2 regions of the Sphaerisporangium sp. NPDC004334 genome follow, and region 1 is predicted to be linked to the other one. Evidence: predicted binding sites of a transcription regulator. Region 1 holds the regulator's gene; the other holds the start of a gene.
What was found. The regulator HspR, encoded in region 1, represses chaperone genes until heat shock. The targets are predictions, from matches to a motif close to ANTTGAGTCNNNNNGACTCAANT.
Positions count from the first base shown of each region.

Region 1 (14,884 bases):
TGCTCGTCGGCGGCTCCACCCGCATGCCCGCCGTCAGCGACCTGGTGAAGGAGCTCACCGGCGGCAAGGAGCCCAACAAGGGCGTCAACCCTGACGAGGTCGTCGCCATCGGCGCCGCGCTCCAGGCCGGCGTGCTCAAGGGCGAGGTCAAGGACGTCCTGCTGCTGGACGTGACCCCGCTGAGCCTGGGCATCGAGACCAAGGGCGGCATCTTCACCAAGATCATCGAGCGGAACACCACGATCCCGACCAAGCGGTCGGAGGTCTTCACCACGGCCGAGGACAACCAGCCGTCGGTGCAGATCCAGGTCTTCCAGGGTGAGCGCGAGATCGCGGCCTACAACAAGAAGCTGGCCACCTTCGAGCTGACCGGCATCGCCCCGGCGCCGCGCGGCATCCCGCAGATCGAGGTCACCTTCGACATCGACGCCAACGGCATCGTCAACGTCTCCGCCAAGGACCTCGGCACCGGCAAGGAGCAGTCGATGACGATCACCGGCGGCTCGGCGCTGCCGAAGGACGACATCGAGCGCATGATGCGCGAGGCCGAGTCCTACGCCGAGGAGGACAAGAAGCGCCGCGAGGACGCCGAGACGCGCAACAACGCCGACGGCCTGGCCTACCAGACCGAGAAGTTCCTGCGCGAGAACGACGAGAAGGTCCCGGCCGAGGTCAAGACCGAGGTCGAGGAGGCGCTCAGCGAGCTGAAGAAGACGCTGGAGGGCAGCGACTCCGCCGCCATCCGCGCCAGCGCCGAGAAGCTCGCCACCGTCAGCCAGAAGATGGGTTCGGCGATCTACGCCCAGTCGCAGGGCGCCGAGGGCGGGGCCCCCGGGGCCGGCGCCACCGGTGCCGCCGACGGCGGCGCCAAGGCCGACGACGACGTCGTCGAGGCCGAGATCGTCGACGACGAGCCGAAGCGGGAGGGCGGTGCCGCGTGACGTCCCCGAACTCTGGGAGCGAGCACGAAGGCCTGGTGATCCGCGACAACCGGCGCATCGACCCCGAGACGGGGGAGGTGCGCCAGGGGGCGGGGAAGGCGGCCGACACGCCCTCCCCCGCCTCGCCCGAGGCGGCGGCCCCGCAGGACGCGGGCGCGGCCGCGCAGCTCGCCGAGCGCACGGCCGACCTCCAGCGGCTCCAGGCCGAGTACTCCAACTACCGCAAGCGCGTCGAGCGCGACCGGGTGACGGTCCGCGAGCAGGCGGTGGCCAGCGTGCTCACCGAGATGCTGCCCGTGCTCGACGACATCGGCAGGGCCCGCGACCACGGCGAGCTCACCGGCGGCTTCGCCAAGGTGAGCGAGGCGCTCGAGAGCGCCGTCGGCAAGCTCGGGCTCTCGACCTACGGCGCCAAGGGCGACCCGTTCGACCCGACCGTGCACGAGGCGCTCCTGCACAGCTACTCGGCCGAGGTCACCGAGCCGACCTGCGTGGAGATCCTCCAGCCCGGCTACCGCATCGGCGAGCGCGTCCTGCGCCCGGCGAGGGTGGCCGTCGCCGAGCCGGAGGAGCCCGAGTCCTCCGAGCGCACCTCCTCCGAAACGGACGGAGCGGGCGCGGCGGCGGCCGAGTCCGAGGACAATTGAGCGATCATCCCTTTGGGTCACGAAGGAAGCGATAGATGAGCACCAAGGACTACCTGGAGAAGGACTACTACGCCGTCCTTGGTGTGTCGAAGACCGCCACCGCCGAAGAGATCAAGAAGGCGTACCGGAGACTGGCCAGGAAGTACCACCCGGACGCCAACCAGGGCAACACCGAGACCGAGGCCAAGTTCAAGCAGGTCTCGGAGGCCTACGACGTCCTGTCCGACAGCAAGCGCCGCAAGGAGTACGACGAAGCGCGCACGCTGTTCGGGTCCGGTCTCGGCGGATACGCGGGGGGCGGCGCCCCCCGCGGCGGCGGCGGGTTCCCGTTCGAGTTCGGCGACCTCTTCGGAGGCACGGCGCAGGGCGGCGGCACGGGCGAGCGCATCGGCGACCTGTTCGGCGGTCTGTTCAACCGTGGCGGGCGCACCTCCACCACCACCACGAGCCGTCCCCGCCGCGGGCAGGACATCGAGTCCGAGGTCACCCTGTCGTTCATGGAGTCCGTGGACGGCACCACGGTGGCCCTGCGGCTCACCAGCTCCTCGGCGTGCCCGGCCTGCACCGGCACCGGCGCCAAGGCCGGCACGACCCCGCGGGTCTGCCCGACCTGTGAGGGCACCGGCGCCGCCAGCCGCAACCTCGGCAACTTCGCCTTCTCCGAGCCGTGCCGCGACTGCAAGGGCCGCGGCCTGCTGGTCGACGACCCCTGCCCCGTGTGCGAGGGCAGCGGCCGCGGCAAGAGCACCCGCACCCTCCAGGCGCGCATCCCCGCCGGGGTGGCCGACGGCCAGCGCATCCGCCTCAAGGGCAAGGGTGCGCCCGGCGAGAACGGCGGCCCGGCCGGCGATCTGTACGTCCAGATTCACGTGAAACCGCATGCCATCTTCGGCCGGTCGGGCGACAACCTGACCATCACCGTCCCGGTGACGTTCGCCGAGGCGGCGCTCGGCGCCGAGATCAAGGTGCCGGTGCTCCAGGGCATGCCGGTGACACTGCGCATCCCCGAGGGCACCCCGAACGGCCGCACGTTCCGCGTGCGCGGCCGGGGTGTCACCCGCAAGGACGGCACCAAGGGTGATCTGCTGGCCACTGTCGAGGTGGTGGTGCCCCAGCGCCTCGACGACAAGGAGAGAAACGCGCTGGAGGAGTTCCGCGCGGTCTCCGACGGCGTGGACCCCCGCGCCGAACTGCTCAGACAGGCGAGAACCGAGTAGCCCCGAAAGGAGGCGACGCCGATGGACGCCAACTACTTCGACCTGTCCGACGACACTCCGGTGTACGTCATCTCGGTGGCCGCTCAGCTTTCCGGGCTGCACCCGCAGACGCTCCGGCAGTACGACCGTCTCGGCCTGGTCAGTCCCGGCCGGACGGCGGGGCGGGGCCGCCTGTACTCCACCCGGGACATCGTGATGCTCCGCGAGGTGCAGCGGCTGTCCCAGGAGGAGGGCATCAACCTCGCGGGCATCAAGCGCATCCTCGCCCTGGAGACCGAGAACCTCCGCATGCGCGAGGAGCTCGGCCGTCTCAGGAGCGAGATGGCGATGATCCGCGCCCTGATCCAGTACCAGCTTCCTCCCGCGTGAGCGGGAGAGCGCACGGCCGCGGCGGTCCCGGTGAGCACCCTCCCGGGCCGCGCGACGACATCTCCTCCACCCCGCGGGCACCGTATCGGCGCCCCGGGCGGTGGCGCACATATAGCGAAGCGACGCAGCACTGCGCAAAGCGACGCAGCACCGCGCGGAGCGAGGCAGCACCGCCGCGGCCGGCGAGCGCCGGGCGATCCGCCATGCGAGAAAGGCAAGGTAGGCATGGACTACAAGCTCACGCGTAAGAGCCAGGACGCCCTGTCGGCCGCCGTCCGGCGGGCCGCCGCCGAAGGCCACCCGGAGGTCGCTCCGGCCCATCTGTTCACCGCCCTGCTTTCCCAGACCGACGGCACGGCCGTCCACCTGCTGGAGGCCGTCGGGGCCGACTGGAAGCGGCTGCGCACCGAGGCCGAGCGGCAGCTGGAGCAGATCCCGAAGGCCCAGGGCTCGACGGTGAGCGCGCCGTCGTCCTCCCGCCAGCTCCTGGTGGCGCTGAACACGGCCGCGGCCCGTGCCAAGCAGCTCGAGGACGAGTACGTGTCGACCGAGCACCTGCTGGTCGGCCTGGCCGCCGACGGCGGGCGCGTCGCCGAGCTGCTCAAGGCGCAGGGCGCCACGCCGAACGCCCTGCTGGAGGCCTTCGAGAAGGTCCGCGGGCACGCCCGGGTCACCAGCGAGAGCCCCGAGGACACCTACCGCGCGCTGGAGAAGTACGGCGTCGACCTCACCGAGCTGGCCCGCGCGGGCAAGCTCGACCCGGTGATCGGCCGGGACAACGAGATCCGCCGCGTCGTGCAGGTGCTCAGCCGCCGCACCAAGAACAACCCCGTGCTCATCGGCGAGCCCGGCGTCGGCAAGACCGCCGTCGTGGACGGGCTGGCGCAGCGCATCGTCGCCGGAGACGTCCCCGAGAGCCTGCGCGGCAAGCGCCTGGTGTCCCTGGACCTCGGCGCGATGGTGGCGGGCGCCAAGTTCCGGGGCGAGTTCGAGGAGCGGCTCAAGGCCGTCCTCACCGAGATCAAGGAGAGCGACGGCCAGGTCGTCACCTTCATCGACGAGCTGCACACGATGGTCGGCGCGGGCGCGGCCGAGGGCGCGATGGACGCCGGCAACATGCTCAAGCCCATGCTGGCCAGGGGCGAGCTGCGCATGATCGGCGCGACCACCCTGGACGAGTACCGCGAGCGCATCGAGAAGGACCCGGCGCTGGAGCGCCGCTTCCAGCAGATCTTCGTCGGCGAGCCGTCGGTCGAGGACACCATCGCGATCCTGCGCGGGCTCAAGGGCCGCTACGAGGCCCACCACAAGGTGCAGATCTCCGACGGCGCCCTGGTGGCCGCGGCCACGCTCTCCGACCGCTACATCACCGCCCGCTTCCTGCCCGACAAGGCGATCGACCTGGTCGACGAGGCCGCCAGCCGCCTGCGCATGGAGATCGACTCGCGTCCGGTGGAGATCGACGAGCTTCAGCGCGCCGTCGACCGGCTGAAGATGGAGGAGCTGGCCCTCGCCAAGGAGACCGACGAGGCGAGCGTCCAGCGCCTGGACAAGCTGCACAAGGAGCTCGGCGACCGCCAGGAGGAGCTCGACGCCCTGGTCGTGCGCTGGCAGAAGGAGAAGGCCGGGCTCAACCGGGTCGGCGAGCTTAAGAAGCAGCTCGACGAGGCCCGCTCGGCCGCCGAGCGCGCCCAGCGCGACGGCGACTTCGAGGCGGCCTCCCGGCTGATGTACGGCGACGTGCCGCGCCTGGAGAAGGAGGTCGAGGAGGCCGGCGCGCTGGCCCAGCCCGAGGACGCGATGGTCAAGGAGGAGGTCGGCGCCGACGACATCGCGCAGGTGATCTCCTCCTGGACCGGCATCCCCGCCGGGCGCCTGCTGGAGGGCGAGACCGCCAAGCTGCTGCGCATGGAGGAGGAGCTCGGGCGCAGGCTCGTCGGCCAGCGTGAGGCCGTGCAGGCGGTGTCGGACGCCGTGCGCCGGGCGCGGGCCGGGGTCGCCGACCCCGACCGGCCGACCGGGTCGTTCCTGTTCCTCGGCCCGACCGGCGTGGGCAAGACCGAGCTGGCCAAGGCGCTGGCGGAGTTGCTGTTCGACGACGAGCGCGCCATGACCCGCATCGACATGAGCGAGTACGGCGAGAAGCACAGCGTCGCCCGCCTGGTCGGCGCCCCGCCCGGGTACGTCGGCTATGAGGAGGGCGGCCAGCTCACCGAGGCCGTGCGGCGGCGGCCGTACACGGTGGTGCTGCTGGACGAGATCGAGAAGGCCCATCCCGAGGTCTTCGACATCCTGCTCCAGGTGCTCGACGACGGGCGGCTGACCGACGGCCAGGGACGCACGGTCGACTTCCGCAACACAATTTTGATCCTGACCTCCAACATCGGCTCGCAGTACCTGGTCGACCCGGCGCTCGACGGCGTGGCCAAGCGCGACAAGGTCATGGCGGCGGTGCGGGGCTCGTTCAAGCCGGAGTTCCTCAACCGGCTGGACGATGTGATCCTGTTCGACGCGCTCGGCTCGGAGGAGCTGTCGCAGATCGTCGACCTGCAGGTCGCCCGGCTGGCGCGGCGCCTGTCGGACCGCCTGCTGACGCTGACCGTCACCCCGGCCGCCCGCGACTGGCTGGCGCTCACCGGGTACGACCCGCTGTACGGCGCCCGGCCGCTGCGGCGGCTGGTCCAGTCGGCGATCGGCGACAAGCTGGCCAAGAGCCTGCTGTCCGGCGAGATCCACGACGGGGACCAGGTCATCGTCGATCTGGACGCCGCCGGTGACACTCTGACCGTGCAGGCGTCTCGGTAAGGAATCCACCAGCATCGGGTCAACGACCCGCCCGGCGGGGGACTCCCTGGCTACGTTAAGTGCTCGTCCAAGCACGAAAAGGTAGTCAGGGAGTCTTCATGCTCAGTTCGATCAGTATCCGGGGGATGCTCGCGGTGGCCGCGGTCGCGGCGGGCGCGGGCCTGCTGGGGACGGGCAGCGCCTCGGCCGCCACGTCCTGCGAGGAGAGCGCCGTGGCCGTCCTGCGCTCGCAGGGCGCCACGTCCGCGGCCTGCGAGGCCATGGACGCCGTGGCCGTGCCGCAGGCGGCCGTCTCCTCCCTCGCCGCCCGGCACGACCGGGACGACCTGATCATCGGCTTCGAGCACATCGGCCGCAGCCGGGGCCTGCCGTCCCGCACCGCCGCGGTGATCGGCCTGCACGACCTGCCCGCGATCGCCCGCGCCACCGGCTGGGCCCCCTTCGGCGAGAGCGCGCTGGTGTACCGGGCCGTCCGCGGGTGGGCGGCCTCGGTTCCGGGGCTGCCGCGGCCGGGCGACCTGCCCATGCGCCGCGGCGGGTACGCCGCCGACGAGCCCACCGCCCCTGAGCCGCTCATGCCCGTCGAGCCGGCGCTCCTTCCCGCCCGGGTGTCCGCGCACAGCTCGCACGGGCTGGACGTCGAGCTCGGCAGGACGCTCACCGTCGACACCACGATCGACGGCCCGCACGCCGACTGACCCGGACGCCGGCTCGCGCCGCCCGAAGACGCCCCCGTGCGGCGGGCGGCGCGCTCACCGGCGAGCCGTCCCTGAGGGATGTACCCGCACCGCGCGGGCCGTGGCGCCTGGGAGTCACGGCCCGCGCGGCCTTCACGCCGTGGCCTGGCCGGAGACGGTCAGCGGAGGGACGGTCAGCGGAGGGACGGTCAGGGGAGACGGTCAGCGGGAGACGTCGAGCAGGGCGTCGAGGTCGTCCTCGGGCAGGCCGAGATCCACGCGGATGCGGTAGCGGGTGCGAAGGAGCGCGTCGCGGATGCCCGCGGGGCCCTCGCCGGCCAGGATGCCGTCGGTCGCCCATTCGTGGGCGGCGCGCGGGTCGCCGTAGGCCAGCAGGGTCTCGGCGACGTTGAGCGCGGTGCTGGGGTCGACCTGCCCGCCGGCCTTGATGGAGTCGACCAGCTCGCGGGCCTCGTCGGGGCGGTCGAGCTCGAACAGGGTGTCGGCGATGCCGGCCCTGGGGTCGACGCCCACCTCGCCGCCGTCGTCCAGCGCCCGCTGGAAGCATTCGAGCGCCCTGGCCGGCTGGCCGGCCTGCCGCCACTCCTCGGCGGCGAGCACGAGGATCGCGGCACGGGACACCTCTCCCGACGCGTATCCGCGCGCCAGATCGTCGAGCCTCCCCGCCAGAGCCCCGTGATCGTCGTCGAGAAGTGCCTGCTCGAGAAGTCGATCAAGCTGCTCACGCGTCACATGTGCCACAAGACGAGATTACCGAGCGCCGCTCGACCATGCGTGGACAACGGCAGGCATTACTTACGTCCTGATTTGCGCATGTTTGACTACTGTGCGTGTGTCATGCGAGCGAGAGGGCATATTCGCCACGCCTGGAACGTCACCCGCTCTTTCGAAGGAGCTGCGATGGACCCGTCCTGGCAGACCACCTTCGCCCTCGCCTGCGCGGCCCTGTGCGCCGCCGTCGTCCCCGGAACCCTCGGGTACGCCACCGCCCGCCTCGAGACCGCCGACCAGCAACGCCAGGAACTGGTGCGCACGCGGGCCGAGGTGCAGGCCGCCCGCAACCTGATCCGCAGACTCTCCTCGCCGTGCGACGCCGAGAGCGGCGACGCGGGCGCCACGTCCTCCTCGCGCGCCCCCGCCTCCCCCGGCCGGGCCGGCACGGTGGCCCGTTAGCGGGCGGCCGAGCCCTCGTGGCCGGCCGGGACCTCGCCGTGCGCGCGCAACTGGGTGGACAGGTAGCCGCGGATCAGCCGCTTGGCCTCCTCGACGAGCGGTGGCCAGCCGTCGGGGTCGCGGCGGAAGGCCAGCGCGAGGACCGCGCCCACGGACTCCACCGCGACGGTCAGCCACAGGTCGAGCTCCTCGCTGTCGGCCATGCCGAACTCCGCGAGCAGCAGGCCCCGCAGCCGGCCGGCGATCACGGTGTTGTTCTCCGACACCGAGTCGAGCAGGTTGAGGTCCACCGCGTCGCCGAAGCGCAGTGAGCGGAAGCCCGGAACGGTCCTGTTCATGTCGACGTACTCGTCGATGATGGCGTCCACCGCGTGCCACCAGCCGGTGTAGTCCTCGGTCATGAAGCGCCGGCCGACCCGGGCGATGAAGAGCTCCACGTTGCGCTGGGTCAGCGCCTGGGTGATCGCCCGCTTGTCGGGGAAGAACTGGTAGATCGAACCGATGGCCACATCGGCCCGGTCGGCGATGCGGGTGGTGGACAGCGCCTCGTAGCCGATCTCGTCGAGCAACTCGGCGCAGGCGTCGAGCATGCGCTCGACGCGTCGCGCGCTGCGGCGCTGGGAGGGTCTTCGGCGCAGCGGCGCCTGGTCGTCGTGGGAGCAGCGGTCGCTGGGCGGGGCTGACACCGTTTCATCTTGCCCCTTTCAGGGCCCGCGGTCAGTCCTTCCCGGCCAGACGTCCCAAATCGGAATTCATAAGGCGGGCGATTCCCCGCATCAAGCCCGGGGAGATGCGCGACAAGGCATATCCGATCTTGCCTTCGGCGTTCACCGGGACCACGGCCGTGTTGCGGTGGACGGCGCGCAGGATGTGGGCCGCCACCCGCTCGGGCGGGTAGCCGCGCCGCAGCAGCGCCCGTTCGCTGAACGCGCGGTCTCCCCCGCGGTAGGTCGCGTTGGCGGCGATCGCCGTGGAGGTGAACCCCGGGCAGATCACGCTCACGCCGATGCCCCTCCCGGCCAGCTCGGCGCGCAGGCAGTCGCTCAGCATCTTCACCGCCGCCTTGGAGGTCGAGTAGGCGGGCAGCAGGCGCGAGGGGGCGAAGGCGGCGAGCGAGGCGACGTTGACGATGTGGCCGCCACGGCCGCGCTCGACCATCTGGCGGCCGAACAGCCGGCACCCGTGGACCACGCCCCACAGGTTGACGTCGATGGTGCGCCGCCAGTCGGCCACCTCGTGGTCCAGGAAGGACCCGGCGACGGCGATGCCCGCGTTGTTCACCACGATGTCCGGCGTGCCGTGCTCCTCCCGCACGGCCGAGGCGAAACGCTCCATGTCCTCGCCACTGGCGACGTCCACCCGCCAGGGGTGGGCGCACGGGCCGATCTCCAGCGCCGTGCGGCGGACGGCCGCGAGGTCGATGTCCGCGCAGACGACCTGCGCCCCGTGGGCGGCGAAGGCGCGGGCGGTGGCCCGGCCGATGCCGCTCCCGGCGCCGGTCACGACCACGAGCCGGCCGTCGAAGGCCCCGCGTCCCTCGGCCCGGGCGCGCCGCAGCTCGCGCACGGCCGTCGGTCGCGTCCCGATGGCGAACCGCATACGCCCACCCCCTGCACAGTCATCGGACCGTCCATCCGAATATAGATCGGCCGGGGGCGGCGCGGCGGATCACGGCGTGGCGCCCAGCCCCGCGCACCCTCGCAGGGACTTCCACCCGGCGACGGCCTGGGTGCGCGCCGCCCCGGTCAGCGGGACGGGGACGCCTCCGCTGATCCGCGCCGGCGTCCACCCGTCCTTGAGCACCTTGCGCCCGTTGATGGTGAGGGTCAGCACCCCGGTCGTTCCCGTCTGCGGGCCGGAGTTGTAGAAGACGAAATTGCCCATCCCGTAGTTGACGTAACGTCCCTGCAGGTAGCCGCTGCCGAGCAGGATGTGCGCGTGGCCGCCCACGATGACGTCGGCGCCGGCGGCGATCAGCTTGGGGGCCAGCGCGAGCTGCGCCTGGTTCGGGCACTTCTGCAGCTCGGTCCCCCAGTGCAGGTGCACGATGACGGTGTCCGCGGTGCGGCGCGCCTGCCGGACGGCCTGGATGAGCCTGGCCTCGTCCTTGGCCGAGGCCAGGCCGCCCTTGGTGGGGGTCGCCGTCCACGCCTGGACGAACTGGCTGTCGAGCACCTGGGTCGCCCCGATGATCGCCACCCGGTTGCCGTTCACGACCTTGCGGAACGGCCGGTAGGCCTCGGCGGCGTTCTTGCCGATGCCGACGATCGGGAAGCGGGCGCGGCGGATGGCGGCCAAGGAGTCGCGCAGCCCGCCCTCCATGTAGTCCATGCCGTGGTTGTTGGCCATGGACGCCACGTCGACGCCCGCGGCCTTGAGCGCGGTGAGCGCCGTCGCGGGGGCCCGGAAGGTGTACTGCTTGCCCGGCGCCGGGGTGCCGCCCTGGGTGATGGCGGTCTCCAGGTTGACCATCGCCAGGTCGGCGCGGCGCAGGACCGACGCGATGGGGCCGAGGGCGGTGCCGGGGTCGGCCAGGCGGTTGCGGAGCATGCCCTCGAAGTGGACGTCGCCGCCGAAGGAGATGGTGAACGGCCGCCGATGGGCGCCGGCCTGCGGCTTCCCGGTCGCGTCGCCCGTCGCTTCGCCGGGCGCGGATGAGGCGCCGTCCGTGCTCTTGGACGGCGGTGAGGACGACTCGGCGGCCGAGCATGCCATGACCGGCACCGCCGCCATCGCCACGGCCATGGTCAGCGCGGCGGCACGGCGGACACGCGCCCGCCGCGGGGAGATCTCTGGCAAACCGGACAGGGTGCCGTGTATGGGCTCGGTTCTCATCGTTCCAAGAGCATGCCACCTCCACCCAGATCTGGACACCGCCCCCCGGGTGGCCGATCGAAAATCGCCTTAGCGGGAAGGTCCCTTTACTTGAATGATTCAGGTTTACCGCTTAAGGTGCAGGTCGTGGGGGATGTCGAGCGGCTACACGATGCGGGGCTCCGGGTGACGGCGGCCCGCATCGCGATCCTGCACACCGTCAGGGAGGGCGACCACCTCGACGTGGACGCCATCTACCGCCGGGTGCGCGCGCGCGTCGGCCACGTCTCCCTCCAGGCGATCTACGACGGACTCCACGCCCTCCACGGCGCCGGGCTGCTGCACAAGATCGAGCCCATGGGCAGCCCCGCGCGGTACGAGGCGAGGGTCGGCGACAACCACCACCACCTCGTCTGCCGCATGTGCGGCACGGTGACCGACGTGGACTGCGCCACCGGCGAGGCCCCGTGCCTGGACCCCGTCGACGCCGCGGGCTTCCGCGTCGACGAGGCCGACGTCATCTATTGGGGCGCCTGTCCGGACTGCCTGGCACGGAGCGGCGTCTGACCTTCCCCCGGCGGCGGAGGACGGCAATGATGGGTTCAGCCCTCGAACCCAGGAGGCCCATCGTGCGCACCGCACACCGCACCTGCCCACTGTGCGAGGCCGTGTGCGGCCTCACCATCGGACTGGACGACGACGAGCGCGTGACGGGGGTGCGCGGCGACCACGCCGACCCGTTCAGCAAGGGCTTCATCTGCCCGAAGGGCGCGAGCCTCGGCCGGCTGGACGAGGACCCCGACCGCCTCACCCGGCCGCTGATCCGCACGGGCACGGAGTGGCGCGAGGCGAGCTGGCAGGAGGCGTTCGCGGCCGTCGAGCAGGGCCTGGCCGCCGTCCCCGGGCCCGCCCGGGCCGTCTACCTCGGCAACCCCAACGCCCACACCATGGCCGGGGCGCTGTACGCCGCCCCGCTGATCCGCGCCGTCGGCACCCGGCAGGTCTACTCGGCCAGCACGGCCGACCAGATGCCCAAGCACGTCTCCTCCGGGCTGATGTTCGGCGACCCGATGACGGTGCCCGTACCCGATCTGGACCGCACCGGATACCTGCTCATGCTGGGCGCCAACCCGCTGGAGTCCAACGGCTCGCTGTGCACCGCGCCCGACTTCCCCGGCCGACTCAAGGCCCTGCGCCGGCGCGGCGGCCGGCTGGTGGTCGTCGACCCGCGCCGCACCCGCACCGCCGCGCTCGCCGACGAGCACGTCTTCGTCCGCCCGGGCGCCGACGCGTTCCTGCTGGCCGGCATCGCGCACACCCTCTTCGCCGAGGGCCTGGCGCAGGTCGGCGTCCCGGTGAACGGGCTCGCCGAGTTCGAGGCCGCGATGGCGCCCTTCACCCCCGAAGCGTGCGCCACCGCGTGCGGCGTGCCGGCGGAGGTGATCGTCCGGCTGGCGCGCGAGCTCGCCGCCGCGCCGGCCGCCGCCGTGTACGGGCGCATCGGCACGTGCACCGTCGAGTTCGGCACGCTCGCCCAATGGCTGGTGGACGCGGTGAACGTGCTGACCGGCAACCTCGACCGGCCCGGGGGCGCCATGTTCCCCCGCCCGGCGACCGAGGGGCCGCGCCGCCGCCGGCCGTACACGACCGGCCGCTGGCACAGCCGCGTGCGGGGCCTGCCCGAGGCCAACGGCGAGCTGCCGGTGGCGACGCTGGCCGACGAGATCGACACGCCCGGCGAGGGCCGCGTGCGCGCCCTGGTCACGGTGGCGGGCAACCCGGTGCTGTCGGCGCCGAACGGGGCGCGGCTCGACCGGGCGCTGGCCGGCCTGGACTTCATGGTCAGCGTCGACCCCTACCTCAACGAGACGACCCGCCACGCGCACGTCATCCTGCCGCCGCCGCGGGTCATGCAGTCGGGGCACTACGACTTCCTGCTGCTGAACTTCGCCGTGCGCGGCTACGCGCGCTACTCGCCGCCGGTGCTGCCACTGGAGCCGGGACGGCCCTCCGAGGCCGAGATCCTCGCCCGGCTCGCCATGATCGCCGCGGGCCAGGGCGCGGACGCCGACCCCGCGGCGCTGGACGAGCTCATCCTGGACCAGACGCTCCGCAGGGCGGTGGAGGCCGCGGGCTCGCCCGTCGAGGGCCGTGACCCCGCCGAACTGCGCGCCATGCTCACCGGCGGCACCGGCGCCGAGCTGCGCTTGGACGCGATGCTGCGCCTGGGCCCCTACGGCGACTGGGGCGGGCGCGAGCCGTTCGGCGACGGCGAGGAGGACGGTGCGCGGGGCGGGATCGAGGAAGGCGGCGGGGAGCGGGAGCCCGGCCTGTCGCTGGAGCTGCTGCTGCGGCACCCGCACGGCGTCGACCTCGGACCGCTGGCGCCGCGCCTGCCCGGCGTCCTCGCCACCGCCTCCGGCGCGGTCGAGCTGGCCCCGCCGGCGATCCTGGCCGACGTCCCGCGGCTACGCGAGGCGCTCGGCCGGCCGGCGGAGGGTTTCGTGCTCATCGGCCGGCGGCACCTGCGCTCCAACAACAGCTGGATGCACAACCTCGCCCCGCTGGTCGGCGGCACCAACCGCTGCACCCTGCAGATCAACCCGGACGACGCCGCCGAGCTGGGCCTGTCGGGGCAGGCGGTGGTCCGCTCGGCGGCGGGCGAGCTCACCGTGCCGCTCGAGCCGACCGACACGATCATGCGCGGGGTGGTGAGCCTGCCGCACGGCTGGGGCCACGCGGGATCCTCGCAGCTGGTCGCGGCCAAGAACGCCGGCGTGAGCGCCAACACGCTGACCGACGAGTCGATCATCGACCCGCTGTCGGGGAACGCGGTGTTCAACGGGGTGCCGGTCACGCTGGAGCCCGCCTGAGCCGCGGCGCGCGGCGCGGGTCGGGCCGAATCGGGGCGCTCCCGGTAATAGGCTGTGGCGCGTGACCACCGTGCCCGATAAGGAACGTCTGCTGGCCCAGGTCGGTTTCGCCGTGGAAATCGACAAACTGAAGCGCGTGCTCCGCCGCAACACCTTGATGGACGGCTCCCGCAGGGAGAACGACGCCGAGCACTCGTGGTACCTCGGAATGCTGGCCATGGTCTTCGGCGAGTACGCGCCGCCCGGCGCCGACCTCGGCCGGGTCACCGCCATGCTGCTCGTGCACGACATCGTCGAGATCGACGCCGGCGACACCTTCATCTACGACCTGACGGCGGTCGAGGTGCAGGAGAAGGCCGAGCGCGCCGCCGCCGACCGCATCTTCGGGTTGCTGCCGGCCGACCAGACCGCCACCCTGCGCGCGCTGTGGGAGGAGTTCGAGGCCCGGAGCACGCCGGAGGCGCGCTTCGCCAAGGCGCTCGACCGGCTCGCCCCGATGATGGCCAACCACCACAACGAGGGCGGAAGCTGGGTGCGCCACGGCGTCACGGTGGACCAGGTGATGGAGAAGGTCGAGATCATCCGCGAGGGCTCGCCGGCCCTCGGCGACTACGCCACAGAGATCATCGAGCTGTCGGCCGCCCGGGGCCACCTGGCCCCCGGCCGCGCGTAGCCGCCTCCGCGGTGTTCTCCACGGCTCAAGGGGGGTAGGTCCCCCCTAAGGGCGAGAGGGGGCGAAAGTGGAGGAAACTTCGAAGTCCATCAACTCGCGAGGCCGGACGCTCCGGCGATCCCTGGGGCTGGCGCGGATGTCCCTGCCGGTGGGGATCACCGATCGCATCGAGCACATGCGGGCCCTCGATCGCGTCGTCGTCCCGCTGGCCAAGCTGATCAGGCGCAGGCTGCCACTGGGAAGCCCGACGCGGGACGTCCTGCACGGCGTGCCCACCGGCCATCCTCTCCACCCTCCGCTGGCCACCGTCAGCCTGGGGTGCTTCACCGCCACGGCGGTGCTCGACGTCATCGACGTGGACCCCCGCGCCTCGCAGGCCGTGCTGGCCACGGGCCTGGCCGCCGCGGTCCCCGCCGCCGCCGCGGGGCTGACCGACTGGTCGGTGCTGCACCTGGAGCAGCAGCGGGTCGGCCTGGTCCACGTGCTGGTCAACATGGCCGCCATCGGCCTGTACTCGGGGTCGCTGATCCTGCGGCTGTCGGGCCGGCACCGCACCGCGCGGGCGCTCGCCTTCGCCGGACTCGGCGCCGCGGGCATCGGCGGCAACCTCGGCGGGCACCTGGCCTACCGCATGGCGGCCGGCCCGAGCCACGCCGAGCAGACCACCCACCTGG
Region 1 is NZ_JBSGDZ010000004.1:325,592-340,475, forward strand. It holds gene dnaK (molecular chaperone DnaK) at 1-941, shown strand, start outside; gene grpE (nucleotide exchange factor GrpE) at 938-1,588, shown strand; gene dnaJ (molecular chaperone DnaJ) at 1,624-2,805, shown strand; gene ACWEN6_RS06930 (heat shock protein transcriptional repressor HspR) at 2,827-3,174, shown strand; gene clpB (ATP-dependent chaperone ClpB) at 3,400-5,979, shown strand; gene ACWEN6_RS06940 (hypothetical protein) at 6,078-6,677, shown strand; gene ACWEN6_RS06945 (tetratricopeptide repeat protein) at 6,879-7,418, opposite strand; gene ACWEN6_RS06950 (hypothetical protein) at 7,578-7,850, shown strand; gene ACWEN6_RS06955 (TetR/AcrR family transcriptional regulator) at 7,847-8,536, opposite strand; gene ACWEN6_RS06960 (SDR family NAD(P)-dependent oxidoreductase) at 8,568-9,449, opposite strand; gene ACWEN6_RS06965 (CapA family protein) at 9,519-10,595, opposite strand; gene ACWEN6_RS06970 (Fur family transcriptional regulator) at 10,812-11,231, shown strand; gene ACWEN6_RS06975 (molybdopterin-dependent oxidoreductase) at 11,294-13,537, shown strand; gene ACWEN6_RS06980 (HD domain-containing protein) at 13,599-14,210, shown strand; gene ACWEN6_RS06985 (Rieske 2Fe-2S domain-containing protein) at 14,278-14,884, shown strand, end outside.

Region 2 (14,884 bases), on a different contig from region 1:
CCTGCGTCTGGCCGATCTTGGTGATCACGTCGCCGGCCTTGAGCCCCGCCCGCTCGGCCGGGCTGCCCTCCTGCACCGACCCGACGACGGCGCCGGGGGTGTCGCCGGTGGCGTCGGCCAGGGTGACCCCGAGGTAGGCGTGGCTGACCTTGCCGGTCTTGATCAGCTGGTCGGCGACCTGGCGGGCGGTGTTGATCGGGATGGCGAAGCCCACGCCGATGTTGCCCTCACCGCCGTTGGTCGCGATGGCGCTGTTGACGCCGACCACCTGGCCGGAGGCGTTCACCAGGGCGCCGCCCGAGTTCCCGGGGTTGATCGCGGCGTCGGTCTGGATGGCTCCGCCGATCGTCGTGCCGGAGCTCTGCGGCTGACCGGGTTGCTGCTGCCCGGGTTGCTGCTGGCCGAACCCGCCGTCGCCCCAGCCGGGCGGGAGCTGCGGGCGCTGCTGCTGGGACTCGCCGCCGACGGTCAGCGTGCGGTCCAGCGCGCTGACGATGCCGGCGGTCACCGAGCCCTCCAGGCCCAGCGGGCTGCCGATGGCCAGGACGGCGTCGCCGACCCTCAGCTTGTCGCTGTCGCCGAGAGTGGCCTTGGTCAGCCCGGACACGTCCTTCGCCCGCACCACGGCGAGGTCGGTGGCCGGGTCGGTGCCGACGACGTCGGCCGAGGCGACCTTGCCGTCGCTGAACTTCACCTGGAGCTTGGCGTCCTGCCCGGCTCCGGCGACCACGTGGTTGTTGGTGAGGATCAGGCCGTCCTCGGACAGGACCACCCCTGAGCCCTCGGCCTGGCCGGCGCCGCTGGTCACGGTGATGGAGACCACGGAGGGCTGCACGGCCCGCGCCACGTCGGCGACCGTCGCGGCGGCGGTGTTGGACGCCGGACGGACGATCGGGCTGGAGATCACGGGCTGGGTCCCGGCGGCGGCCGTGGCGACGAAGGCCCCCGCGGCCCCGCCTCCCATCGCCACCGCGGCCAGGGCGAGGCCCGCCACCGCCTTGCGACCGGAGGTCCACCACCCGCCCGCCGGGCCACCGGCCGGCACGGCGCCCGCCGCGAAGGGCGGCAACTGCTGGGTGTCACCGGCCGGCCCGCCCGGCGCGCTCCAATGGTGCCGGAAGCCGCCCGTCTGGGGCGCGGTCCGGCCGAACTGCGTCCAGCCCCGCGCACCCGGCGCCTCCACCGGGGTGGTCTCGCTGGTCGTCTGCTCACGCGGGTCTTCGGTGCTCATCTCTTTCCCCCAAGGTCGTCCGCATGCGCCGCTATTCGGCGGCGGCCGGTTGAGGACCGGTAAATCAATGATGGCGCACCGGCGATAAGAACGTCCTAAGCCCTGACTGAAGGTCTGCTGAACGTCGCCTGGAGGTTGTCACCGGCGGCGGCACGGCGGTCGCCGACCGGCGGAGCGACCTGCGGAAATGGCGCTGACCTGCATTATCGCCGTCCCGACCGCGGCGGAAATGTAAGGCCGGGATAAGGAGAAAGGGACCCGGTGAATTACCGTGGGCGCCGCGCTCCCGACGAGGTCTCCCGCCGCGCCGGCTTTTCCCGCGAGTGCCGGGTGATCATGCGGGTAGGTTTCCCCCGCGACGGTTCGCACACCGTCGTGAAACGCTTTCCGGGGGTATCGATATGGGACATAAACTGATATTGGCCGTGGTGATGTCCGGGCTGCTGACGGTGGCCGCGCCCGCCTTCGCCGGTGACGGGGACGGTGACGGTGACGACGACGCGCTGGACTGGCTGTGGCAACAGCAGGTCGAGCACCCGTCCCAGTTCGTCACCGCTCCGGACGTCACGGGGCAGCCGCACACGATCGGGTTCGCGGACATCGACGGGCACGCCGTCACCGAGGGCGACATCATCATCGGCACGCCCGCCGACGCCTCCGCCGGGAAGATCCAGTTGCCGGGCGTCTTCCCCGGCACCGGCGGCCTCACCCCGCCGGCACCGAGCCAGCCGGGGACGGGAGACCGGCCGGCGCGTGTCGCCGCCTGCCCCGAGTCATCGGCGGGCGCGGGCACCACCCAGGCGGGCGCGCTGTGGCCCGACCGGAGGGTGCCCTACGTGCTGTCCCCCGCGCTGACGCCCGGGGCGCGCGAGGCGGTCGTCCACGCGATGAAGGATTTCCACGACAACACCTGCGTGCGTTTCGTCCCGCGCACCGACGAGGCGGGATATCTGAACGTCATCTCCGGCAAGGGCTGCTATTCGTACGTGGGACGCATCGGCGGGCAGCCGCAGGACGTCTCGATCGGCGCGGGGTGCGAGCGCAAGGGCGTCGCCATCCACGAGTTGCTGCACGCCATCGGCTTCTACCACGAACATTCGCGCTCCGACCGGGACTCCGCGGTGACCGTCCATCTGGAGAACGTGATGAAAGGGTACGAGCCCCAGTTCCAGAAGCTGGCGCCCGAACAGAACCGGCTGTTCGGGACGCTCGACTACGGGTCGGTGATGCTGTACGGCAGGAACTTCTTCAGCGCCAACGGGCTGGACACCCTGGTCCCGCTCATGCCCGTGCCGATCGGCCAGCGGGAGGGCTTCAGCCGGGCCGACCTGACGGCCGTGCGCTCGCTCTACGACTGCCCGCCGGCCGTCGCGAAGCCTCCGTCGCGGCCCGAGGAGCCGCCCGTGACGCCCGGTGAACCGCCCGTCAAGCCGGAACCGCGCGTGACGCCCGGCGGACCATCCGTGAAACCCGGGCCTCCCGTGAAGCCGGAGCCGCCCGCGGAGCCCGGACCGCCCGCGGAGCCCGGACCGCCGGCGCGCCTCGGGTCACCGGTGATACCGCAGCCGGACGCGGGGCTCCCGGCGCTCGCGCCCTGACCGGCGCGCGAGCGGGCGACCGGGCGGGATCAGCCGGCGGACGGCCAGTACTCGTCGCGCAGCAGGCGCTTGTAGAGCTTCCCCGTGGGATGGCGGGGAAGCTCCGGCCGGAAGTCCACAGATCGGGGGCACTTGTAGTGGGCGAGACGGTCACGGCAGTACGCGATGAGCTCGGCCGCGAGGGCAGGCCCGGCCTCGGCCGGATCGGCGGCCTGGACGACGGCCTTCACCGCCTCGCCCATCTCCTCGTCGGGCACCCCGAAGACCGCCACGTCGGCCACCTTCGGGTGCAGGGACAGCACGTTCTCCGCCTCCTGCGGGTACACGTTGACCCCACCAGAGATGATCATGTAGGAGCGGCGGTCGGTGAGGTACAGGAAGCCGTCCTGGTCCAGGTAGCCGATGTCGCCGAGCGTCGTCCACCCCCGGCCCTTCGGGTCGCCGGCCGCGCGCGTCTTCTCCGGGTCGCCGTGGTACTCGAACCGCGGCCCGTCGGAGAAGTACACGGTGCCGTGCTCGCCGGCCGGCAGCTCCTCGCCGTCCTCGTCGCAGATGTGGACGACGCCGAGCAGCGGGCGCCCGACGGTGCCCTTGTGGGCGAGCCAGTCCTCGGGACCCACGTACAGGAAGCCGTTGCCCTCGGTGCCCGCGTAGTACTCGTGGACGACCGGCCCCCACCAGTCGATCATCTGCTCCTTGACCGGGACCGGGCACGGCGCGGCCGCGTGGATGGCGCAGGTCAGCGAGGACAGGTCGTACTTGCGGCGCACGGCCTCGGGGAGCTTGAGCATCTTGATGAACATGGTCGGCACCCACTGGGAGTGGGTGACGCGGTACTTCTCGATCAGCGCCAGCGCCTGCTCGGGGTCGAATCTCTCCATCACCACGACGGTCGCGCCGATGCGCTGGAAGGCCATGCAGTAGCGCAGGGGCGCGGCGTGGTAGAGCGGAGCCGGCGACAGGTACACCGCGTCGGCCGACGGGTCGAACAGCAGCCGGACCAACCCCACCAGTGCGCCGGGAGCCTCGAGCGGCGCGCGGCTCAGCGGCGGCTTGACGCCCTTGGGACGGCCGGTGGTGCCCGAGGAGTACAGCATGTCCGCCCCCTGGCACTCGTCCTCGACGGGAAGCGGCGGATGCTCGGCCACGGCCCGCTCGTAGGAGGCGAAGCCGGGGGCGACGCCGTCCATCATCAGCCTGAGCCGGACCTTCGGCGTGCGCCCGGTGACCGAGGTGGCGACGCCGGCGAGCGCCGCCGAGGAGATGAAGACCTCGGCCTGGCAGTTGTCCAGGATGTAGGCCAGTTCGTCGGGCTGCAGACGGGGGCTGATGGCCGTGTAGTACAGCCCGGAGCGGTGCGCCGCCCATGCCACCACCAGGAACAGCGGGTGGTTCTCCAGCATGAGGGCGATGTGCTGCCCGGGTCGCAGCCCGGCCGACCGGAACATCCGCGCCAGCCGGTTGGACTCCTCGTCCAGTTCGCGGTAGGTCACCACCCGCCCGGAGCCCGCCATGATCACGGCAGGCTTGTCGGGCGTATCGGCCGCGACCGCTCCCGGGTACATAAAACCGAACCGTACTCGGTTATCCCGCCACGGAAAAGCACCCGTTCATCGGCGCGGCGCCGTCCTGCCGGCCCGGCGGGCCCGCGAAGGCTCCGCACGACTTTGCCCGGCTTGGAGGACGACGGGACTTCCTGGCGTGTCCGCGACGTTCCCGTAGCCGGTACCCGACCTACTGATGGGTAGCGTGATCGGTAAGTTGACACCCGACCACGGAAGGACCACGGCCATGGTCGACAAGTGGGAAGTCAAGCGCGGACTGGCCGACGCGCTTAATGATCACGACGTGAACCGGATGCTCGAACTCTTCACCGAGGACGCCGTCTTGGTCTCCCCCGTAGGAGTGGCGGAGGGACACGAGCAGATCGCGTGGGTCTACGAGCAGTTCTTCCAGGGATTTCCGGACCTTCACCTGGCGGTGTGGTACGAGGCCACCAGCACCGACAGACCCATGATGGTCGAATGGACGGGGACCGGCACGCACACCGGACCGTTCCTGCTGCCCGACGGGCGGGAACTGCAGCCGACCGGCCGCCGCATCACTCTGCGCGGCACCTGCGCCTCGTTCGTCGAGGACGGAAAGATCGTCACGCACCGGGAGTACTTCGACCAGTTGGAGCTGTACACCCAGCTCGGCCTGCACCTGTCGACCGACGACCCGGCCGGCGTCTAGCCACCCGCAGGGAACTCACCCGATGCGGCGCCCGGTTCCCCTCGCCCCGGCCATGCCGTCCCGGGCCGCCGGTCAGGCGGCGGTGCGGTACGGGTCGCGGAGCGGCTCGATGCGAGCGGCGAAGTCCGCCTTGACCTTCTCCATCCGGGGACCGGGAGCGTAGAAGCGTCCCTTGGTCTCGCCATAAGGGGTGAGCCAGTCGCGTGCGGCCAGCTCACGAAGATCCCGGGCGGCCTGACCTTGGCTGAGGGACTCCTCGGCCTGGTAGGTGCCGCGCCGCAGCCGCCTGCTCACGAAGACCTGGTACAGCGCGGAGACGCACCGGGTGTGCAGGCCCTCCTTGTCGACCTGCTCCTCGAGAAGCGTCCACACCTCCCCCGCCTCGGCCAGCCGGCGCCGCACCCGCTGCGCCTGCATGTGATGCGCGCGCAGGCAGAACCGCACCCAGGGCAGCATCTCGTCGTGAGGTGACCAGACGCCCTGCTGTGCGTCGCGCAGAGCTCGGTAGTAGTCGACGGTGTTCTCTCCCAGGCCCAGCCATTCTTCGATGGAGCAGAACTCGGGTGTGGTGATCTGGTCGCGGCCGAGCACCAGGGTTTGCAGGGCCCTGGACATGCGCCCGTTGCCATCCCGCCAAGGATGGATGGCGACCAGGTTGAAGTGTGCCATCGCCGCCCGGACGTAGCTGGGCGCGTGCAGATCTCCGTCGTTGAGCCAGGCGATCAGCTCGTCGAGCAGACCGGGGACCAGCTCGACGTCCGGCCCCTCGTAGACCACTTCTCCGGTGGCGGAATCGCGGACGTAGACGCCGCCCGGCCGTACGACGCCCGGGGTCTTGTCGTGGTGGTGGCCGATCATCATGAAGTTCAGCGCGTTCAGCAGGCCCTTGTCGTAGCCGAACGAGCGGGCCATCGACAACCGCCGGACATAGGTGAGCGCCTGCATGTAGCCGGCGATCTCGCTCGCGACCGCCTGCGAGGTCTCCAGCGGCTCCTCCCCCAGGATGATGGACTCGATGTCCTCCACGCTGGCCCGGTAGCCCTCGATGGAGTTGGACCCCTGAATGGCACGCGCCTGGAGCTGGCGCCGGAGCTGCCCGTCCCAGCGGTGCGGCTCCGCCAGGCGGTACTTCAGGTCGCGGCGCATGTCCTCGATCTCGCCGAGCACGGCCTTGTCGGCCGGCTCCAGCTCAGGGGTTCGGTAGATCACCCCTTCATAACAGCATGGACGAATCATCCGGTCAAGCGACCGAATGATTCGTCCAGAAATGTTCCTCCGCTCCGGCCGACGTGTGGACCGGGCCGTGCCGAGGTCAGACGGCGGCGGTCTCGGCCACCGTGGCCGGGGTCAGCGCGATGGCCAGCACCTCCCGCACGTCGCTCACCGCGTGGACGGTCAGCTCGTTGCGGACCTCCTCGGGCACGTCGTCCAGGTCGGGCTCGTTGCGCGCCGGGATGAGCACCGTGGTGATGCCGGCCCGGTGGGCGGCGAGCAGCTTCTGCTTGACGCCGCCGATCGGCAGCACCCGGCCGGTCAGCGAGACCTCGCCGGTCATCGCCACGTCCGAGCGCACCGGGCGGCCCGACAGCAGCGAGGCCAGGGCGGTGGTCATCGTGACGCCCGCCGACGGGCCGTCCTTCGGGATCGCGCCCGCCGGGACGTGGATGTGCACCGACCGGTCCTTCAGCGACCCGACCGGCAGCTCCATCTCGGCGCCGCGCGATCGCAGGTACGACAGGGCGATCTGCGCCGACTCCTTCATCACCTCGCCGAGCTGGCCGGTGAGCGTGACGGCCGTGGAGCCGGTCTCGGGGTCGGCCAGCGACGCCTCGACGTACAGCACGTCGCCGCCGGCGCCGGTCACCGCGAGCCCGGTCGCGACGCCCGCCACGGCCGTGCGCTGCGCCGACTCCGGCAGCGAGGACTCCGGCACGTGCCGCGGCCTGCCGAGGTAGCCGACCAGGTCGCCGGCCCCGACGTGCACCGGCAGCGCCGCCTGCTCCAGGGCCGCGTTGGCCGTCACCTTGCGCAGCACCCGGGCGATCGCCCGCTCCAGCGAGCGGACGCCGGCCTCCCGGGTGTACTCGCCGGCGAGCCTGCGCAGCGCCTCCTCCTCGACGGTGACCTCCGAGGAGGTCAGACCGGCCTTGTCGAGCTGGCGGGGCAGCAGGTGGTCGCGGGCGATCGCGACCTTCTCGTCCTCCGTGTAGCCGTCGAGGGTCACGATCTCCATGCGGTCGAGCAGCGGGCCGGGCACCGCCTCAAGGACGTTGGCGGTGGCCAGGAACAGCACGTCGGACAGGTCGAGCTCGACCTCAAGGTAGTGGTCGCGGAAGGTGTGGTTCTGCGCCGGGTCCAGCACCTCCAGCAGCGCCGCCGTCGGGTCGCCCCGGTAGTCGGCGCCGACCTTGTCCACCTCGTCCAGCAGGACGACGGGATTCATGCTGCCGGCCTCGCGGATCGCCCGCACGATGCGGCCGGGCAACGCGCCGACGTAGGTGCGCCGGTGGCCGCGGATCTCGGCCTCGTCGCGGACGCCGCCGAGGGCGACGCGGACGAACTTGCGGCCCATGGCGCGGGCGACCGACTCGCCGAGGGAGGTCTTGCCGACTCCGGGAGGGCCGGCCAGCGCCAGGACGGCGCCGCTGCGGCGGCCGCCCACCACGCCGAGCCCCTGGTCGGCGCGCCGCTTGCGGACGGCGAGGTACTCGATGATGCGGTCCTTGACGTCGTCGAGGCCGGTGTGGTCGGCGTCGAGCACCGCCCGCGCGGCGGCGATGTCGTAGGAGTCCTCGGTGCGCTCGTTCCACGGGATGTCGAGCACGGTGTCCAGCCAGGTGCGGATCCAGCCGGTCTCGGGCGACTGGTCGGAGGTGCGCTCGAGCTTGTCGACCTCCTTGAGCGCGGCCTCGCGGACCTTCTCCGGCAGCTCGGCGGCCTCGACCCGGGCGCGGTAGTCCTCCTCCTCGGAGGCCGCGTCCCCGTTGAGCTCGGCCAGCTCCTTGCGGACGGCGGCGAGCTGCTGGCGCAGCAGGAACTCGCGCTGCTGCTTCTCCATGCCCTCCTGGACGTCCTTGCGGATCGTCTCGGCGACGTCCAGCTCGGCCAGGTGCTCGCGGGCCCACTCGACCAGCCGGGCCAGCCGCTCGGCCGGGTCGGCGTTCTCCAGCAGCTCGACCTTCTGGGGCGTGGTGAGCCACGGCGCGTACCCGGAGCTGTCGGCCAGGACCGAGGCGTCCTCGATCTGGTTGATGGCGTCGACGATCTGCCAGGCGCCGCGCTTCTGCATGATCGTGGTGGCCAGGGCCTTGTACTCCTTGGCCGCCTCCTCGGCGCGGCCGTCGGCGGCGACGGTCTCCATGCGGGTCGACTCCACCCACAGGGCCGCGCCGGGGCCGGTCGTGCCCGAGCCCATGCGCACCCGCTCGACACCGCGGACGACGGCGGCGGGCTCGCCGCCGGGAAGCCTTCCGATCTGCTCGACGACCGCCGAGACGCCGACGGCGCCGTACTTGCCGTCGATGCGCGGAACAAGCAGCACGCGCGGCTTGCTCTGCTGGGAGGTGGCCCGCGCGGCGTCGATGGCGGCGCGCACCTCGGCGTCCGACAGGTCGAGGGGAACGACCATGCCGGGCAGGACGACCTCGTCGTCCAGCGGAAGCACCGGAAGGATCAAGCTCTCACTCATGCGAACTCCAAGGGTTGAGTTACATCGACTCAATTAATAAGAGCCCGAGATTGTTCCCATGTCTGCGCTTGTTCGCTTGCAGCGATCGTAATTGTGTAATCGACATTGCCGGACGCGCTGCCCGCCCGCACGCCAACGGCACCGCACTAGACACGTCTTCGCAGGTCAGCGCATGACGAGCGGCCACTCGGACGACGACCGCGGCCGGCCACCGGCGGTGGCCTGGACCCCGGCGGCGCCCGATCAGCCCCTCGGTCGGGAACGACGGGCCGCCTCGTGATCACGCGGGGCCGCCGCCTCGCCGCGTGTTCACTCGCCGGGGCGCACCAGGCCGGTCTCGTAGGCGAAGACGATGGCCTGGGCACGGTCGCGCAGACCGAGCTTGGCCAGGATGCGGCCGACGTGGGTCTTCACCGTCTGCTCCGCCACCACCAGCCGTCCGGCGATCTCCCCGTTGGACAGGCCCTGGGCCATCAGCGCCAGCACTTCGGTCTCGCGGCCGGTCAGCTCGGCCAGCCGTTTCACGGTCGGCGCCCGCGGCCCGCCGAGCCGGGCGAACTCGGCGATCAACCGCCTGGTGATCGACGGGGCCAGCAGCGCCTCCCCCGCGGCGACCACCCGCACGGCCTCGACGAGCTGCTGTGCGGAGGCGTCCTTGAGCAGGAAGCCGCTCGCCCCCGCCCGCAGCGCCTCGTAGACGTAGTCGTCCAGGTCGAAGGTCGTCAGGATCAGGACCTTGGTGGCGGTCCCGGCGAGGATGCGGCGCGTCGCCTCCAAGCCGTCCATCACTGGCATGCGGACGTCCATCAGCACCACGTCCGGCGTCAGCTCGCCTGCCCGCGTCACCGCCTCCTGCCCGTTGACGGCCTCCGCGACGACCTCGATGTCGGGCTGGGTGCCGAGGAAGGTGGTGAAGCCGGTGCGGACCATGCCCTGGTCGTCGGCGATCAGGACACGGATCACGGCTCCTCCGGCGCGGCGGGTTCGGCGGGGGCGAGCGGAAGGGTGGCCGTCACCCAGAACCCGCCGTCCGCCATGGGCGCGGCTTCCAGGGTGCCACCCAGCAGTGCGGCGCGCTCGCGCATTCCGGCGATCCCCTGGCCCGGTGCGTCCGGGGTGCCGGGCGCGGGCGCGCCCGAGGGGCCGTTGGTCACGCTCAGCCGTAGCTCGGCGACGGTCCGCTCGATCTCGGCCCGCACCGGCGCCCCGGGCGCGTGCCGCATCGCGTTGCTCAGCGACTCCTGCAGGATCCGGTACGCCGACAGGCCGACCGCGGCCGGCAGGTCGAGAGACCCGGACACCTCGGCCGTGACGGCGAGCCCCGCGGCCCGGACGTTGCCGATCAGGTCGTCCATCCGGTCCAGCCCCGGCTGCGGCGCCGTCTCCCGGCGACCGTCCGAACCACGCAGGACGCCCAGCACCTGGCGCATCTCGGCGAGCGCCGCCAGCGACAGCACCCGGATCTCGGCCAGCCCCGCCTCCAGGGCCGCGACGTCGCCGTGGGCCCGCAGCGGCACGGCCTCCGCCTGGATCGCGATCACCGACATGTGGTGGGCGACGATGTCGTGCAGCTCTCGGGCGATGCGCGTGCGCTCCTCCAGGACGACGCGCGCCGCCCGCTGCTCCTCACCGCGCCGCCGCTCCTCGTCCAGCCGGCCGGTCGCCCGCCTGCGTGCCCGGATGTTCTGGCCGAACAACAGGGCCACCGTCACCAGGACCGTGGCAAGGAACATCGAGTTCGGATGGATGATCCACGCACCCACCATTGAGACGATCCAGACCCCGATCGCGACATCGCGATCCGCGCGCACGGCGATCGAGTACGCGCAGAGCAGATAGGTGATCGCCTGGGCCGCCACGTAGGGCATCACGCCGTCACCGTGGCCGGCGGCGCCGCCCATCGCGCCGTCGAGGATGCGCGGGTTGACCAGGCCGCCCACCACCGCCGCCATCGCCGAGATCCGCCACGCCGCCACCGGCCAGCGCTCGCGAAGAGCGACCGGCACCGCGTAGGCGGCGGCGAGCACGATCAGGACGGGCCCATCGGGGGAGAAGTGGGACGCCACCGCCTCCGTCTCCAGGTACGACACGCCTGTGCCGAGCAGGATGAAGGCCAGCGCCAGGTCGGCGACGACGACGAGGTCGACAGTGGCGAACGGCAGCCACCGCGCCCACGCCGGCACGGCGGGCCGCAGCCACCGCGACCGCGGGCCCGCGGGCTCCGCCGTCCCGGTGACCAGCGCCGCGGTCAGCGGCGACGCCAGCCGGACGAGCCCGGACCAGGCACGCGAGATCACCGCCCCAGCGTACGAGCCACGACCCCACCCGGCGTCACCCTCAGGGGTGATCTGACCGCCTCACCCCGTGGTGCCATCGCGCCGCACGGCCGTGTACCGGGGCGGGAGCGGAGAAGACCGCACCTGGCGGGGACGCGGGTCAGCGATCGCGATTCCTAGCTTGCTGCTGTGTTCGCGGCGGCGCGCCGCGAACTGGACAGGAGGCTCCCTCATGGCCAGGAGCGCTTTCGCAGCGATCTCCCTCACCGGCGCACTCGGCGTCCTCACCCTGCTCGCTCCCACTCCCGACGACCGGATGGCCGAGGTCTTCGGCGACCTGGCGACGGCGGACCGGGTCGCCGTCATCGTGCCCGGCGCCGACGTCACGCGTGCCACCTTCGACGGCGGGCGGCGCAAGGCGTACAGCACGCCGGGCGGCGCCGCGCGCGCCCTGATCACGCAGGTGCGGGGCCTTGATCCGGCGGCCCGGCCGGCGGTGGTCGCCTGGCTCGGGTACGACAGCCCGCGGGCCATCAGTCTCGCGGCGGCCACCGACGCGGTCGCCGAAGACGGCGCCCGAGAACTGCGCCGCGCCGTCGCCCGTGTCCGCTCGATCACCTCTGCCCCGGTGACGCTGCTCTGCCACAGCTACGGCTCCGTGGTCTGCGCGAAAGCCCTGCCAGGCCTGCCCGTGGCCGACGTGGCCGTCTTCGGCAGCCCCGGCCTCGGGGTCGGCCGGGCGGGGGATCTCGGCACCCGGGCCCGGCTGTGGGCCGGCCGCGGCGGGAATGACTGGATGCGTTTCGTCCCCCCGGTGCGCATCGGGCATCTCGGTTTCGGCGCCGACCCGGCGCGCCCCTCGTTCGGCGCCCGCGTCTTCGCGGCCGGAGCGGCCGGGCACAGCGATTACTTCCAGCCCGGTGGCGTGTCCCTGCGGAACCTGGCGTTGATCACGCTCGGCCGCGCCTCCGAAGTGAGCGCGCCGTGACGCGGGCGCACGACCCGGCCGGACGGATCTGGGCCAGGCTTGCGGCGATCCGGACGAGATGCGCGTCCCCTGACGCCCGGCCGCGGCCCGCGTCACCGGCGGCGCTGCCGGGGTGGCGGGCGTGGGACGCCTTCGCCGGGCGGATCGAGGCGGGCACGCCGGCCACGCGCGACCGGGGAGCCGATGCGCTGCGCGCCCTGGCGATCCTTGGAGTGATCGCGGGGCACTGGCTGGTGACCGCCTGGGTGGTGGACGATCTCGGCCATCTCCGGGTCACCAGCCCGCTCTCCGCCATGCCCGGCCTCGTCCCGCTGTCGTGGGTGCTCCAGACGCTGGCCGTCTTCTTCTTCGTGGGCGGGTACGCGGCGGCGTGCGGCCTCGGCCGCGCGCCGGCCGGGGAGTGGGTCCGCCTGCGCCTGCGCCGGCTGCTCGTCCCGGCCGGGCCGCTGCTCGCGGTATGGGCCGGGCTGCTGGTCCTGCTGGCGGCGGCCGGCGTGCCGCCGGGGTCGCTGCGCTCTCTGGCCGTGCCGGCCCTCGGCCCGCTGTGGTTCCTCGGCGTGTACGGCCTGCTCACCGCGGTCACTCCGTTACTGGTCCGGGTGCGGCCCGCCCGTGTGGCCGTCGCGGCGGTGGTGCTGGTGCTGGTCACGGACGTGGTCCGCTTCGGCCTGGGCGGCCCCGTGTGGCCGACCTGGACCAACGTGCTCGCCGGTTGGCTCGTCCCGTACGCCCTCGGCCTCGCCCGCGGGGCCGGTGACGCGCCGGGGCTCGGCGGAGGGTGGGGAGCGGCGGCGATGCTGGCGGGCGGGGCGGTGGGGACGGTGATCCTGGTCACCGGGTTCGGCTACCCGGCGAGCATGATCGGAGTCACCGGGGCGCGGGTGTCCAACCTGAGCCCGCCCACTCTGGCCGCGGTGTGCTTCGGGATCGCCCAGGTGGGCCTGGCCATGCTGCTGCACCGGCCGCTGACCTCCCTCATGCGGCGTCCGCGCGTGTGGGCGGCGGTCGTCCTGGCCAACCTGTCCGCGATGACGGTCTTCCTGTGGCACCAGACGGCGCTGACCGTGGTCCTGCTGGCCGCGCTGCCCTTCGGCACCGCCGTCCCCGGCCTTCTCGTGGCGCCTGACTCACCGGGCTGGCTGCTGGAGCGGATGTCCTGGCTGCCGCTGCCCGCCGTCCTGGTCGCTCTGCTCTGCGCACTGCTCCTGCGCCGGGACCGGCGTTCGCGACAGAAGCGCACCACCTAGGCCCCCGGGCGGGGTGGGGCAGGACGGATGTTCGGAGCACGCTGAAGAGCAGAGCATGATGGCAGCATGGAAAAGGGTGGAATCCGGATCAAATCCCCAAGTGGCCGGTGGGTTCTGTTCGCCACCGTGCTGGGTTCGGGGATGGCCTTCCTCGACGGCACGGTGGTCAACGTCGCGCTGCCCCGGCTCGGCAACGACCTCGGCGCGTCGATCTCCGGCCTCCAGTGGACGGTGAACGCCTACACCCTGACCCTGGCCGGGCTGATCCTGCTCGGCGGCTCCCTCGGCGACCGGTACGGCAGGCGCAAGATCTTCGTCATCGGCGTCATCTGGTTCGCGCTGGCCTCCGCGCTGTGCGGGCTGGCGCCCAACATCCAGACGCTGGTGCTGGCCCGCGGCCTCCAGGGCATCGGCGGGGCGCTCCTCACCCCGGGCTCACTGGCCATCATCCAGTCGTCCTTCGCCCGCGACGACCGCCCGCGCGCCGTCGGCGCCTGGTCGGGCCTGGGCGGCGTCGCCGGCGCCGTCGGCCCCCTGCTCGGCGGGTGGCTGGTGGAGACGGCGGGCTGGCGCTGGGTCTTCCTGATCAACCTGCCGCTCGCCGCCCTCACCGTGGTCACCGCCGTCCGGCACGTGCCCGAGACCAGGGACGAGGCGTCGGCGGGCCGCTTCGACATCCTGGGCGCCATGCTCGCCGCGCTGGCCCTGGCCGGGATCACCTACGGGCTGATCGAGCGCGGGACGGCGATCCCGCTGGTGTCGGCGCTGGCCGGCGTCGCGCTGGGCGCCGCCTTCGTCGTGCTGGAGATCCGCCGTTCGCGGGCCGGGGCGGCGGTGTCGGCGCTGGTGCCGGTCCGCGTGTTCGCCTCCCGCGAGTTCACCGCCGTCAACGTGGTCACGCTCATCATGTACGCGGCGATGGGCGTGGTGTTCTTCCTGCTGGTCGTCGAACTCCAGGTCGCCGCCGGGTTCTCACCGCTGGCCTCCGGGACGGCGATGCTCCCGGTCATGCTGCTGATGCTCGTTCTGTCCCCCCGCGCGGGCGACCTCGCCAAGCGCATCGGCCCCAGGCTGCCGATGACGGTGGGCATCCTGCTCTGCACGGGCGGGCTGGTCCTGATGAGCCGCATCGGGCCGGGCGCCTCCTACCTGCTGGACGTGCTGCCGCCGGTCGTGCTGTTCGGCCTCGGCACGTCCGCGGCGGTCGCGCCGCTGACCGCGACCGTGCTGGCGACGGCCGAGGAGCGGTTCGCGGGCGTGGCCAGCGGCGTCAACAACGCGGTGGCGCGCACCGGCGGCCTGCTGGCCGTCGCGGCCATCCCCCCGCTCGTCGGGCTGACCGGCGCCGCCTACACCTCGGCGACCGCCTTCACCTCGGGGTTCCGCACCGCGATCTTGATCAGCGCCGCGATGATGGCCTGCGCCGCCGTACTGACCTTCCTCACCATCCGGACCAACGTGCTGCGCGCCCCCGAGCGCAAGGCCGCGTGCAACCTCGACGCCCCTCCGCTGCAACCCTGCACCCCGATCGAGGAGACCCGCGACCGCCCCGGCACCCGGCCGCAGCCACGCTCGCGCTAGCCGAAGACGGTGACGAGTTCGCTCGTCCTGGTCGACAGGT
Region 2 is NZ_JBSGDZ010000023.1:44,579-59,462, reverse strand. It holds gene ACWEN6_RS28265 (S1C family serine protease) at 1-1,231, opposite strand, end outside; gene ACWEN6_RS28260 (M12 family metallopeptidase) at 1,633-2,829, shown strand; gene ACWEN6_RS28255 (acyl-CoA synthetase) at 2,859-4,394, opposite strand; gene ACWEN6_RS28250 (ester cyclase) at 4,621-5,064, shown strand; gene ACWEN6_RS28245 (Fic family protein) at 5,137-6,273, opposite strand; gene lon (endopeptidase La) at 6,377-8,752, opposite strand; gene ACWEN6_RS28235 (response regulator transcription factor) at 9,062-9,715, opposite strand; gene ACWEN6_RS28230 (sensor histidine kinase) at 9,712-11,049, opposite strand; gene ACWEN6_RS28225 (alpha/beta hydrolase) at 11,261-12,016, shown strand; gene ACWEN6_RS28220 (acyltransferase family protein) at 12,013-13,263, shown strand; gene ACWEN6_RS28215 (MFS transporter) at 13,330-14,844, shown strand; gene ACWEN6_RS28210 (caspase, EACC1-associated type) at 14,841-14,884, opposite strand, start outside.
Region 2: the regulator HspR is predicted to act here: its motif matches at 8,765-8,787, upstream of lon (endopeptidase La).